2 regions of the Desulfitobacterium elongatum genome follow, and region 1 is predicted to be linked to the other one. Evidence: predicted binding sites of a transcription regulator. Region 1 holds the regulator's gene; the other holds the start of a gene.

Region 1 (6,972 bases):
GTGGAAGTATCCCTAGGTCGACTCCCAAACGATCTAGGGAGAGACACTGCAAGGCATCTTCAGAGGTTAAGAGCCGAGCATTTTCCAAGGTACCTCTTGCCCTCCAGACCTTATCCTCTAGAGCGAGTCGTGCATCCCGCAATAAGCCTTCACGGGCCTGCACTTCCTGCTCGACAATCTGCTTAGTTACAGCTTCGAGATGGGTGATGGTATCTTCCTCGCTCTTTCCCAAGGTAATCTGATTTGACACTTGAAAAAGATGTCCGAAAGCTTGAGAGCCCTCGCCATACAGTCCTCTTACAGCTAAGCCAAGATGGGTCAAGGCTCCGAGAAGATTTTGGACTCGATGGGTCATAACCAAGGCAGGCATATGAACCATGACGGATGCCCGCATTCCGGTTCCCACATTGGTTGGGCAAGCCGTTAGATAACCCTGGGCTTCCCGAAAAGCAAAATCAAGCTGCTTCTCAAGCTCATCATCACAATCATTCGCAAGTTGAAACGCTTTCCTAAGTTGATCACCCGGGAGGAGGGCCTGAATTCTCAGGTGATCCTCTTCGTTCACCATGACGGAAATTTGATGGTTCTGGCTTAAGGCGACTCCACGAGCCCCCCGAGAGCTTGCAAGCGCCGGGCTGATTAAATGCTTTTCAATCAGAACGTACTGTTCAATCGACGTCAGATCCGTCAGAGAGTAATACTCGAGTTTTTCCCCTGCGACATCAACGGTTCGCAGGGTTTCAGAGACTTTCTTCTCGAGCTCCGTTGAGGCCTCTAAGGATAGGATCTGGGGAAATGGGGTGTTCTCCAAATTACGTGCTAGACGGATTCGGCTACTTAAGACGACGGGAGCCTGAGGATTTTCCTGCATCCAGTTACTTTGCCGAAGTAACAGTTCTTTTCGCTTCATCTTCTCACCCCTCCAGATTCTGTTCGAGTTGACGAATCTGATCTCGAACGGTTGCCGCCGCCTCGAACTCTTCCTTCTGAACGAGCTGCTGAAGCTTTTCTTTGAGTCTCTGAATCTCTACTTTCTCCCGGATTGCGGTTCCTTGGCGCATTGGAATTTTCCCGACATGCCGTCCGCCTCCATGAATCTTCCGCAGAAGTGGTTCAAGCTGAGACTCGAATTTTTGATAGCAAGCGCTACAACCTAGCTTACCAGCCTGTGTAATCTCAGAAAGCGTGCTCCCGCACTGGGGACAGGATTCTTCTTTTGGACTTTGTGGCGTCGATGTAAAGTCAAAGAGTGCTTGCAAAAATTCTGGTATGATTCCAGGATGAAAGACTAAGTTCACTTCTTGAGCCTTTTGAGCGCATTGGTCACAAAGGTAAAGCTTCGTCATATCTCCATTTACTGTTTTCGTAATCTGCACATTGGCTTCTCTCTGCTGGCAATTTTGACAAAGCATGTGATCCCCTCCTTTAACCCTCTATTGTAAATCCTCACGGCTTAATGTCGTTAAAATCCTTTTCATGATATGCGCCCGTAGCACCTCAACATTCAGACTTTCCTGACCTAAACTATCTCGATGTAAAACGATTCGAATAATAGCTGCTTCACGCGGAGTAATTACTTCTTCTTCGAGTAGTCGTTGAAGTAGTCCAAAGGCTCGATTCTGGGTCAATTGGGTTCCAATCAGTTGCCGCATGACATTCTGGAACTGCCCTTCTTGGTTTAAGCCGAGCCGAACAATTCGCAGGTAGCCTCCACCACCCCGGCGGCTTTCGACTAAGTATCCCCGCTCGACCGAGAACCGCGTCTCCAGAACATAATTGATTTGCGAAGGTGCACATGAGAATTCCTCAGCCAGAACACCCCGTTGCAGGATAATAAACCCCTCATCAGCCTGTTCCAATATCCGCTTCAAGTAAACCTCGATGCGGTCTGCAAGATTTCCCATCACACGACACTCCCTTTATGACATTCTTTGACTTTATGACCTTCTTTGACCTTCCTCTTTATTGTAACCAATATTTCCGAATTTGCAAATATATAAGGGCGAAAAATTTGAGGGAAATTAATGTCGAAGTTCTTATCGAGCTTGAAAATATTTAGAAATATAACTATTCTTAAAAGGAATCCCCTATTCTTAGGAGAAGTATACTTGTTGCTAACAAAAATAGAAAAATAGAGGCATAAAGCAAAAAACTTCGTTTCCACCTATCCGGCAAAAACGAAGTAAACCCATATTCCCAAGGTGAGGAAACTCACCCCTGATAATGCCCAATACACTATATTTCCCTCTAAAAAGGGTTTTATAGGACCCTCCTCTTGAGATAGTGACGAGTTGGCTAACTCAGCCCCTGAGTCTTTTGGCCTGTGATCTAGCATGGAATCTTCTGTAGAGGGTTCGTCAGCTCTTATTCTTTCCTGTGGCCTTTTTTCATATTTTGGTTCGATTGGTTTTCCTAATGGGACTTCAACTCGAGGTTCAATAGGTTTTCTCAGTGGGACCTCAACTCGAGGTTCGATATCGTCCCAATGAATCGAGCCCTTTAATAAATAATCAATCTCTTCTACACTTAAACGAACTTGTTTTTCTTTCATCGTGGGTCTTCTCTCCTGTTAAAGGTTTACACTTTTTGGTATTCGCGAAAAAACAAAAAAACCCTGCCTCTATGAGCAGGGCTAAAGACCTATTTTTAGTACTATCTTCTTAATCCCTAGCTACTTGACGAGAAGCACCGGACAAGTTGCCTTCTGGAGGACACGCTGACTGACACTCCCAAGGACTGATCCCGTAATCGGACCATACCCGTGGCTTCCTATGACAACGAGGTCAATATTGTCCTTCTTAATCTGTTCGAGAATTTTACTGACTGGGTGACCTATTTCAAGAACTGTGGTAATTTTTACTCCTTCGGTCGAAACCCCCATTAAGGCAGCCTCAAGGGCCATCTCTCCATTACGGGTTAGATCCTCCTGGGTTACGGAAATTCCGTAAGATATGGTATATCCCCAATAGGCCTGAGGCGTAAACGTCACATGCATAAGGATAATTTCAGCTTGAAAATGATGAGCTAACTCTATTGCTTTAATAAGCGCCCGTTTCGAGTACTCTGAGGCATCTGTGGGCACAAGAATTTTTTTGTACATTTAATATTCCTCCTTTTACTAAAAAGCATATCCTTATTACTAATTTCTCATGCACTTATAGTATTAGCATATTCGCAGAAAGAAGTGGAAGTTTTGCCTGAGCATTTAAAAAGGTTTCGATATGGCTGGAGTAGCTGGTCTATCCTAGTCATTGCTTTTATCACGGTCTTTTTCCACCGACTTTCCGTCGGTTCAGTCGCGGATCAAATCACCCGTGAAATCCCCATGAATGCATTAGCTCTTGGAAATCTGACGGCCATGAATTATTACGCCTATGCCCTTATGCAAATTCCTGTCGGAATTTTAGTGGATCGAGTAGGAGTTCGGAAAATCAACGTATTCGGGCTTCTGATAACCGCTTCAGGGAGTGTCCTCTTCGGACTTGCTCATAGCCTTGAGATCGCCTATTTATCCCGTTTCATGGTAGGAATCGGCACCTCAGTAATCATCGTCTCGATCTTTAAGGTCCAAGCGACCTGGTTTCCCTTATCAAGGTTTTCGGCACTTTCCAGTTTGACGTCCTTCTTCGGAAATTTTGGTTCGTTACTCGCGCTCTATCCTCTGACCTTCCTCTCCATGATTCTCGACTGGCGGTATGTCTTCAATATTATGGCTGGGGTTTCACTTCTTCTCGCTTTACTTGTGCTCTGGGGCGTACGAGATGCCGAAAGTGAGTCAGTGGATAGGCTAAACCTACAAGCCCCCTCTCAGGAAGAAACGTCTTCCTTTACAACCTTCTTAAAGGAAAGCTTATCTAGTGTCTTGAAGAATCCAAAGACCTGGCCCAATGTCCTCATCCTTTTCGCTTTCACAGGCTCTAGTACGACCTTGCTTGGTCTATGGGGAATCCCCCTCATCACTCAAATCTACGACTTGGATAAAGCAACGGCTGCCGGCTATCTGACGTTCGCGACCTTTGGGTTTATCTTAGGGGCGCCCCTGGTCTCACTCTGGGTTCGCTGGTTAAAGGGAATTCGCCGCCCCCTTTTGATGGGAACCGGGATCAACCTCGTGCTCTGGACCTACATTACAGTCTTCGCTAAGGGTCAACCACCTGCCTATCTCTGGCCGGCCTTCTTCTTTCTCTTTGGGATTCTCATCATGAATCACATTCTCGCTTTCTCCAATGTCACAGCCGTAAACTCTTTGCGCTACAGTGGGATTGCTAGTGCTGTAACGAATATGGGGGAATTCATCGGAAGCTCTCTTGCAAGTCTTACCATTGGATTTATGCTCGATCAGACCGGGAAGGCCACTGAGGCCTGGTGGGTTATCCTTATTATGGCGGCTTTAGGCTTCCTTGGGGCCTTGTTGATGAAAGAAGAAAAACTTTAGACGACAAATTGTAAACAAAAACCCTCTGTGCCCTTAACTGCTCCATTTACAAGGTTCAGCTCAAACTAACAGAGGGTTTCTTGAATTAATGACGAATCTTAAACGAATTAATACTCTTGCGGTAGCTCTTCAAAGTATCCTTTCGGATGCTGACAAGCAGGGCAAAGCTCTGGAGCCTCAGGCCCTTCGTGTACATAGCCACAGTTCGTGCACTTCCAAGTCGTCGGCTTGTCTTTCTTATATAATGTCCCGTTCTCTACTTGCTCAGCTAATGTCTGATAACGCGTCATATGATGCTTTTCCACTTCGGCAATCTTACGGAAGATCTCTGCGATATCTTTATAGCCTTCTTGATCTGCGATGTCTGCAAAACCAGAGTAAGCAACTTCCCATTCTTCGCGTTCCCCTTCTGCTGCTGCTTTCAGGTTTGCCAAAGTGTCCTTATAGACGAGAGGGTAGTCTGCATCTACATGAATGACCTCGGTGGCACCCTTAGAATGAGCCACTAATAATTTATAAAATACTTTAGCATGTTCCTTCTCATTATCTGCGGTAGATTGAAAAACTTGTTGAATGTATTGATGGCCTTCATTTTTTGCTACACTTGCAAAAAAGGTATACCGGTTCCGTGCTTGGGACTCACCTGCGAAAGCATTTGTTAGATTCTTAAAGGTCTGCGTGTCCTTGAATTCCATGATCGAAAACCTCCTTGCTTATTACATTGACTTAGTATACTTAATTTAGATTTTGTTATTCTAATTTACTTTCTTCTTTACTTTCTTCGTCAATATTTTAGAATCCTTCTCGTATATTCAACTTTTTTTAAAAAAATATTTCTTATATACAAAGAATATGTTAAGTTAGAACTTGGACTTAATAACTTTGAGGATGTTTTTTATGAACTTATCGCGTTTTAAATTAAGTAAACTAGATATTCCCCGTCCCATCCTTGTTATCATTCTGGGGGGATTCATTCAGTCGGTCGGAAACTCCTTAATGTGGCCTCTTAACAGTCTTTTTATGCATAACGTCCTTGGACGCTCTTTAACAGAGGCTGGGATGCTTATGGCCGCTCAAGCCTTAGTTACACTTATTGGTCAATTCATAAGTGGTTTTTTGGCCGATCGATTCGGGGCCCGTCGTATCATGCTCTTCGGGTTAATTTGTGCTGTCCTATCTGTTGGCATGATTGGAATTTTTCCAATCTGGGAAGTCTATGCCCCAGGACTTCTATTTTTTGGTCTAGCTATAGCCTTCGTCTTCGTTCCACTCAACGCCCTCATCAATACCCTATGGCCCGAAGGAGGGCGCAGAGGCTTTAACCTTCTTTATGTCTTTAATAACGCAGGCGTTGCGGTGGGGACAGCTTTGGGCGGGCTTGTTGCCACGTTGTCTTTTCGCTTAGTGTTCTTACTCAACTCCTTTTCCTTTTTAGTTTATCTTCTGATCGTTCTCTTTATGATCCCCGCCCAAAGCAACAGGGAAAAGTCCTCAACACCGAAGACCCTACCCCAGCCCCTTCTTCATGACCGTGGTTTCCCTGTCCTTCTAGCCCTCTGCGGAGGAATTTTCCTCGTCTGGGCAGCCTATATTCAACTTTCGACGGTTCTCCCTGTTACAATGACTCAACTGGGTTTTTCCCTACCGCAATATAGCATCCTTTGGACACTCAATGGGATTTTTATCGTTACTCTCCAACCCATGGTTAACTGGATCATCCGCCACTGGGCTCATACCCTCTCTCGCCAATTCTATCTTGCTTGTTTACTTATCGCGTCTGCCTTCCTCATTTTATTCTTCCGCCTTCCTTACTACTCCTATATCCTTATGATGCTGGTCCTAACTATAGGAGAAATGCTGATACTCCCAGCTGTACCAACTGCTGCAGCTCAGATTGCACCTGAAGGGAAAATTGGAACGTATCAAGGTATTACCGCTGGAGCCTCTTCAGGCGGCCGGGTTCTCGGTCCGCTTCTCGGAGGGATGGTCTTTGACTACTCAGGAGGACAGATGACTTATGCACTCGCCATAGGTTTTATGGGGATATCCTTTCTGGCGTTCTTTTTCTATCAACGTGCTGAGAAAACATTTGTATGCGCTAGGGAAAACCAGTGTCAAGACTTCTAATATCTCAAGATTTGACTTCAATGAATATTCTTCATAATAACCCATAAGAAATATGAAAGAGATGAAATTCGAAATGCCTATTATACTTACGCATTATAATTACTGCCCGCAATGTGGCAAGCCTCTCCAGCAAACGGAATTTTCAGGCCAACTTCGGCCCCATTGCCCTGATTGCTCCTTTGCTTATTGGGGAAATTTCTCCTTGGGTGTCGGTGGAGTAGTATGGCACGAAGGAAAAGTTCTTCTTGTCCAGCGGGCCAATAATCCTGGCAAAGGAAATTGGACAATTCCAGGTGGCTATGTCGATCAAAACGAAAAGATTTCCGAGGCAGTCGCGCGTGAAATCAAAGAGGAAACTGGACTTATCGCACGACCGGTTTCACTCCTTGCCCTACGCGACCGTCCTGGGG
Region 2 (6,972 bases), 2.2 Mb from region 1:
TAGTTTATAACGAGACAACTTTACGTGCAAGTTTTGACGTTTTGTATTTTAATACTAAAGTTTCGCACCCCTAAAAATAGGGGTAAAGACATAAAAATTCCGCATGAACACTGGGTTTTGGTATAATTTTGTTGACGACAAAAAACTACCAAACGAGGTGTTATCATGCGGAAACCTGTCAAAGAAATTGAAAACGTTCTTAATACACATGGCTATTCAATTAACAACATCATATTCGATGTGATGAAAACTTTCAAGTTCAAAACACTTTGTTGCCAAGTAGGCTTCAATAAAAAGGATGGCTATAGTGCTTCGGAAGTCATCACGCTCATCATGGTGTTACCCCTGATGTTGCTGAAAAGTGTGAACGCCTTGTATAAGAGCGAATTCCAAAAGGTTACCGCAATGAAAAAGGATACCATTTACCGCCTTAAAAATGATGAAAGAATGCCTTGGAGATCGTTGCTTCTTGCTGTAGCCAAACAGTTCCAGCAATTGGTGAATCCTAACAAGGAAGTGGCGAGTAATTCAGCCTTTATCCTAGACGACACAACTGAGGCTAAAACCGGAAAGAAAATCGAACAAATCTCCATTGTTCACGACCATGTTACGAGTAGGAAAAGCAATACATTAGGATTCAAAAACTTGACTCTTGGCTTTTTCGATGGAAAGAGCACCATCCCCCTTGACTTTAGCCTCCACTCTGAAAAACGCTTAAAAAAGGCAAGACACCGGAAAGAGCAGTTTAAAAAGCAGCGAAATCCCAAATCTTGTGGCGCCAAACGGATTCGCGAGTGCAAAATCGACAAAATTACAAACGGTTTGAATATGCTTAAACGTGCTCTTAAAAAGGGATTTAGAGCAAAGTATGTGTTAGTGGATAGCTGGTTTAGCAGTAAAGAATTTATTGAAACCGTTCGAAAACTGGACAACCAATCCATGCATGTCATCTGTGGAGTCCGGAAAGACTGGCGGAAATACACCTATAATGAAAAATCGTTGAATGCGCAGGAGTTGCTCAAAACATTGAAAAAAGAGAGGAAGGAAAAACGCTGTCGTAAACGGAATACCCGCTATTTTGAGGTTATGGTGACTTATGAAGGGATAGGCGAAGTTAAACTATACTTTTGCCGTTTCCCCTATCAAAAAGAATGGAGATTATTCCTTTCCACAGACACATCGCTGTCCTTTTTAAGTATGATGGAGATCTATTCCATCCGCTGGACCATTGAGGTATTTTTCAAAGAAGCGAAGCAACATCTGAAATTGGGGTCTTGTCAATCCAGAGATTTTGATGCCCAGATAGGCCATGTGTCAACCTGTTATCTTCTCTACGTCCTTCTGGCTTATTTTCGCCGAGTAAACGCGTATGAGTCATTAGGCGGGGTATTTCATGTGATTAAAGACGAGTTACTCGAAAAAAACTTGGCCCAAAGACTCTGGGATTTATTTGAAGAGTTACTGCAAGTGATCATCGCTGAGATGGCTGAGCATGGTTTTGTGGACATTTTGGAATTTAAAAATTCCAGTGAGTATCAGTACATAAAAGAACTTTTTGAGGATTCTTTTCTAACAAATCAGTTAAAAAGGATTGAAAAGGCATGCTGAGTTGGAATAATCCGCAAAAACAAAGTGTCGAATTTTAAATATTCGTCCCACGTAAGTCGAGCTTTCGGGGTGCGAAACTTAAGTTAATATTATTTAAGAGGAACGAAAAAAACTGGTGGATTGCTTATTGGTTTTTCGAAAAGGCCTGCATCTTTTATCTGATGCAGGCCTCATAAGGAATTAATCGGATAGACTAAATTGAAATTCTCCCTTAGGATTTGTATCCACGAGCAGATGATGACCTTCGTGAAACTCTCCTTGGAGAAGTTTCATCGCTAAGGGATTCTGAAGCTGTTGTTGGATAACCCGTTTCAAGGGGCGAGCTCCATAGACTGGATCATATCCTTCTAAAGCCAATCTACTGCGTGCAGATTTTGTTAAGTCAAGGGTGATCTTACGTTCAGCAAGGCGTTTGCGGAGCTGGTTAAGCTGAAGATCAACGATTTGGTGAATGTGTTCTTCTCCTAGCGGATGGAACACTATAATTTCGTCGAGTCGATTTAAAAATTCTGGCCTAAAGTACCCTCTTAGTTCCGCTGTTACTTTTGAACGAAGTTCTTCTTGGGGAGCCCTCGTTCTGGTCATTTCTTGAATGAGAGGACTGGCAATATTGCTCGTGAGAATGACGACAGTATTTTTGAAGTTAACCATTCGGCCCTGTCCATCTGTTAAACGACCATCATCAAGAAGTTGCAGTAGGACATTAAAAACATCCCCATGAGCTTTTTCTACTTCGTCAAAGAGTACGACACTATAGGGCTTGCGTCTAACGGCTTCCGTGAGTTGTCCTCCCTCTTCATAACCTACATAGCCTGGAGGAGCTCCGATTAAACGGGAAACTGTGTGCTTTTCCATGTATTCCGACATATCGATACGGACAATGGCTTGCTCATCATCAAAGAGGAATTCAGCAAGTGCTTTGGCAAGTTCTGTTTTACCAACTCCAGTCGGTCCAAGGAAAAGAAATGAGCCTAGTGGACGGTTCGGATCCTGGAGGCCGGCTCGGGCGCGACGAACTGCATCAGCAACGGCATGAACAGCTTCTTCTTGTCCTATCACTCGTTCGTGGATCCGATCTTCCATGTGAACGAGCTTTTCCATTTCACTTTCTATGAGTTTCGTGACGGGTACGTTTGTCCATTTGGCGACCACTTCTGCTACATCCTGCTCATCAACTTCCTGTTTGAGTATGGTATTTTTCCGGGTGCGAAGCTGGTCTTCCAAGGAGCTTAAATCTTTTTCTAGCTTTGGCAATACCCCATACTGGAGTTCAGCTGCTTTATTATAGTCGAAGATTTGTTGAGCTTGTTCCATCTTTGTCCGAGTCTTATCGATCTCCTCTTTTAACTCGTGAATCCGATTGAGTATTTCTCGTTCTCCTTGAAGTTGAGCTTCGAGCGCGGTTCTTTCTTCTTTCATGTTAGCAAGTTCTTCCTCAATCTTGCCGAGTCGTTCCTTACTTCCCTCATCTTTTTCTTTCTTCAAAGCTTCTCGCTCAATCTCAAGTTGCATCATTCGGCGCTTGATTTGATCGAGTTCAAACGGATCGCTAGTAATCTCCATTCGCATACGAGCTGCAGCTTCGTCGATAAGATCAATCGCCTTATCAGGAAGGAAACGATCACTAATATATCGGTCCGAAAGAACTGCTGCTGCAATAATGGCTCCGTCGGTGATCCTAACACCATGATGGGTTTCATAGCGTTCTTTTAATCCACGTAAGATTGAGATTGTATCCTCAACAGTAGGAGCTCCGACCATGACAGGCTGGAAACGGCGTTCCAAGGCAGCATCCTTTTCAATGTATTTTCGATACTCTTTTAAAGTCGTTGCACCCACCATGTGGAGTTCTCCACGAGCGAGCATAGGTTTTAGCATATTACCTGCATCCATCGCGCCTTCGGCTGCACCCGCTCCTACGACTGTATGAAGTTCATCGATGAAGAGAATTACATCATCACGGTCCTGGATCTCCTTAAGGACAGCTTTCAGACGTTCTTCGAACTCTCCCCGGTATTTTGCTCCAGCGATAAGAGCTGACATATCTAAAGTAATGACTACTTTGCCCTTAACCGACTCAGGAACATCCCCACGAACAATTCGTTGAGCTAAGCCTTCGACAATCGCAGTTTTCCCTACTCCCGGTTCACCAATGAGTACGGGGTTGTTTTTCGTCCGTCTTGAAAGAATTTGGATAACCCGACGGATTTCTTCGTCCCGGCCAATCACTGGATCAAGTTTTCCACGACGGGCCTGTTCAACGAGATTCCGACCATATTGCTCGAGAGCGCGATAGGTTCCTTCTGGGGTCTGGCTCGTAACTCGTTGTGTGCCTCGAACTTCACGAAGGGCTTGAAGCAGCTTTTCACGATTCAGACCTTCTTGTTTGAGAATTTTCTCAGCAGCTCCCCCAGCTCGATCGAGTATCGCGAGTAAAAGGTGCTCAGTGCTTACAAACTCATCACCAAAGGTTTCCATCTCATCATGTGCAGAAACCAATAGTGTTCTTAGTCGAGGAGAAATCATAAGTTGGACATTGGACCCACTCATGCGTGGAAAACGATTAACTTCCAAACGCACTTTTTGTGCCAAAGCTCCTACGGCAAGGTTCAATTTTGTGAGCACTTGGGGAACGACGCCCTCCCCTTGCTCAAGGAGAGAGAGCAGCAGATGCTCAGGCTCCACTTGACTATTGCCGTTTCTCTCGGCCATATTTTGGGCACTAATAATCGCTTCTTGCGATTTTTGGGTAAAACGGTTGGTGTCAAAAGACATCTGAGATCACTCCTTTGGGCTTGTGTTAGATGGTTTCTTGATATTATTATAATCTTCAATAAGTCTAAGGTCAATAAAGGTCAGACCGAAATTTGACCTTTATTGACTAAAATAATATCTGACTAAAGCTAATCTGACTGCTTGCCTGAAAAGAGGAATCCCCAAAAGTGGTAGTCACTTTTGGGGATATTAGATAAAAATTTAGGTCCAGATTTGGATCGACCCGGGTATAAGGGAAAAGTGAACAGGAGTGCAGCCTGGCTGCTCTCCGTCAAGATCGAGAAGTCCAGGTGGATCTGATTGAATTATAACGTTTTTTCCTCTATACACAGCCACACCGGGAACGTGAAGATGTTTCCCTCGATAAATTTTAGGCAAATGATGTAAAAGTTCAGGGGGTGTAAAATCCCCAAGGATGACGACATCAAAATAGCCATCAGAAAAATCGGCATCTGGTGCGATCATCATTCCACCACCGATATACCGACCGTTGGAGACCATAATACTATTAATGCGCTCATTGACAATGACCTTTCCATCAAGGATGCATTTCATGTGTTTATTACGGTAAGCAAAAATACTCACTAAACTTCCAAATAGAAAGGATAGTTTACCCCCAAAAAATTTACTATGGTGATTAACCCTTGTTACAGTCTCTCCGCCTAACCCAACATCGGCGACATTTAGAAAATATCGATGTTCTATCGTACCGAGGGAGTTCATATATTGAACCTGCCCACAATCGATGGGGACAATCCGTTCTCGGCGTAGTACTTCAAGAAAGGAATTAATGCCCCGACTAAGGTTCAAGGAGCGGAGAAAGTCTCCTCCCGTTCCATGAGAAAGAATTCCAAGGCTTGCTTCTGGGTTGATCAGGGATTGGTTTTCATAGAAGCCGTTCACTACTTCATTGAGCGTTCCATCTCCCCCTACAGATAGAATCTGGTTAAAATCACGTAAAGCTCGCCGAGTCAATTCAGTGGCTTCTCCTGGGCAGGTAGTTAACGCATAATTGAGGTCCACTCCGTTTTTATTCAGAAGTTTTAGGATTCCAGGCCACTCTTTCCCCGTTCGTCCGTTTGCGGAGGCGGGGTTTACAATCGCAAACCAGGGCTTTTCATTCATAGTCTCTATCTCCAGCTTTATTATGTAAAATAGGATTTTTCTTGCTAAAATGACACTATTCTGCATCCTGGAGAGAAAACCCTTTTTAAGAAGGACAATTTCTTAGGGGTTAGTTGTAATCATCTGCACCGGGTAGCCCGCTTTTCCTAATCGCTTGATTATTCGTTGTTGGTGCTCAAAATTCTGAGTTTCCAAGGTCATACTTACACGGGCATACCGTAATGGAATGCGTAAGTCGTAGCGAGAGTGCTCAACGGTAACGACATTGCCACGTTCATGGGCGATCAGCTCGAGTACTTTTTCAAGATTTCCTGGCTTATCAGGTAGTATTGTCTGAAAGATCATGGAGCGCCCTGAGCGTCTAAGCCCTCGTTCAATAATCTGTGCGAGGAAATTAACATCGATATTTCCACCACTTAGGATAAGTACGGCATTCTTTCCAGTTAAATCCACTTTGCGCTGGAGAGCTGCTGCGATAGTTACGGCCCCTGCTCCTTCAGCAATGCTCTTCGTACGTTCCATCAAGGTAAGGATTGCTTCACTGATCTCTTCTTCTCCGACTGTAACGATGTCATCAACATAGTCGCTAACGGTTGGGAAGGTGAGGTCTCCTGCGCACTTGACAGCAATTCCGTCAGCTAATGTACTTGCCTGTTCCAGAGGTGCAGGTTTTCCGAGGTGCAAAGCATGCAGCATGCAGGGGGCACCTTCTGCTTCAACCCCAATGACTCGAACCTTGTGATTTAGAGATTTCACGGCGACAGCGATTCCGGCGATTAACCCTCCTCCTCCGATGGGAACAAGGATGGTGTCAACCTCTGGAAGATCCTCGATAATTTCTAAACCAATTGTTCCTTGACCAGCCATTACATCCAAATCATTAAAGGCATGTATAAATGTTGCTCCTGTTTCGGACTGAACCTCCACAGCCTTTTGATACGCATCATCATAGACGGAACCCGAGAGGATCACCTTTGCGCCATACCCTTCAGTAGCTGAGACCTTCGTGAGTGGTGCACCTTCTGGCATAACTATTGTGGCCGAGATACCAACTCTTGACGCAGCCATGGCAACGCCTTGGGCATGGTTCCCAGCTGAAGCAGCAAGAACTCCTTTTTTCTTATCCTCTAGAGAGAGGTTGGCAATTTTATTCGCTGCTCCACGAACTTTAAAAGAACCCGTCTTCTGTAGGTTCTCCATCTTGAGGTAGATTTCTCCTCCGGTCAGGGAACTAAATGTCGTAGAATGATCAAGTACCGTCCGATGAACGAAGGGTTGAATTGTATTTCGCGCTTCTAAGATCTGCTTTATGGTGAGTAATTCTGGCATGTTAACGCTCCTAACCCATAGTATAAGCAAACAGTCAAGGAGTAGTATGTATCGAAAAGAGCTCACCTATCCCCGATACACATTCGGGAGGGTGAGCTCTTTTTACCATTAATAGAATTTTGAGTGGAAGCTACT

What was found. The regulator CtsR, encoded in region 1, represses protease genes until heat stress. The targets are predictions, from matches to a motif close to AAGGTCAANNAAGGTCAAAT.
Region 2: a site for CtsR is predicted at 4,450-4,469, ahead of clpB (ATP-dependent chaperone ClpB). Genes of this name have one in related genera too.

The regions. Positions count from the first base shown of each region.
Region 1 is NZ_AP038772.1:4,560,735-4,567,706, forward strand. It holds gene ACZ42W_RS21500 (protein arginine kinase) at 1-910, opposite strand, end outside; gene ACZ42W_RS21505 (UvrB/UvrC motif-containing protein) at 915-1,412, opposite strand; gene ACZ42W_RS21510 (CtsR family transcriptional regulator) at 1,434-1,904, opposite strand; gene ACZ42W_RS21515 (hypothetical protein) at 2,165-2,551, opposite strand; gene ACZ42W_RS21520 (universal stress protein) at 2,672-3,100, opposite strand; gene ACZ42W_RS21525 (MFS transporter) at 3,194-4,435, shown strand; gene rbr (rubrerythrin) at 4,543-5,130, opposite strand; gene ACZ42W_RS21535 (MDR family MFS transporter) at 5,333-6,562, shown strand; gene ACZ42W_RS21540 (NUDIX hydrolase) at 6,636-6,972, shown strand, end outside.
Region 2 is NZ_AP038772.1:2,350,477-2,357,448, forward strand. It holds gene ACZ42W_RS11085 (IS4 family transposase) at 166-1,608, shown strand; gene clpB (ATP-dependent chaperone ClpB) at 1,789-4,383, opposite strand; gene ACZ42W_RS11095 (diacylglycerol/lipid kinase family protein) at 4,585-5,508, opposite strand; gene ilvA (threonine ammonia-lyase) at 5,611-6,837, opposite strand; gene ACZ42W_RS11105 (phospho-sugar mutase) at 6,972-6,972, opposite strand, start outside.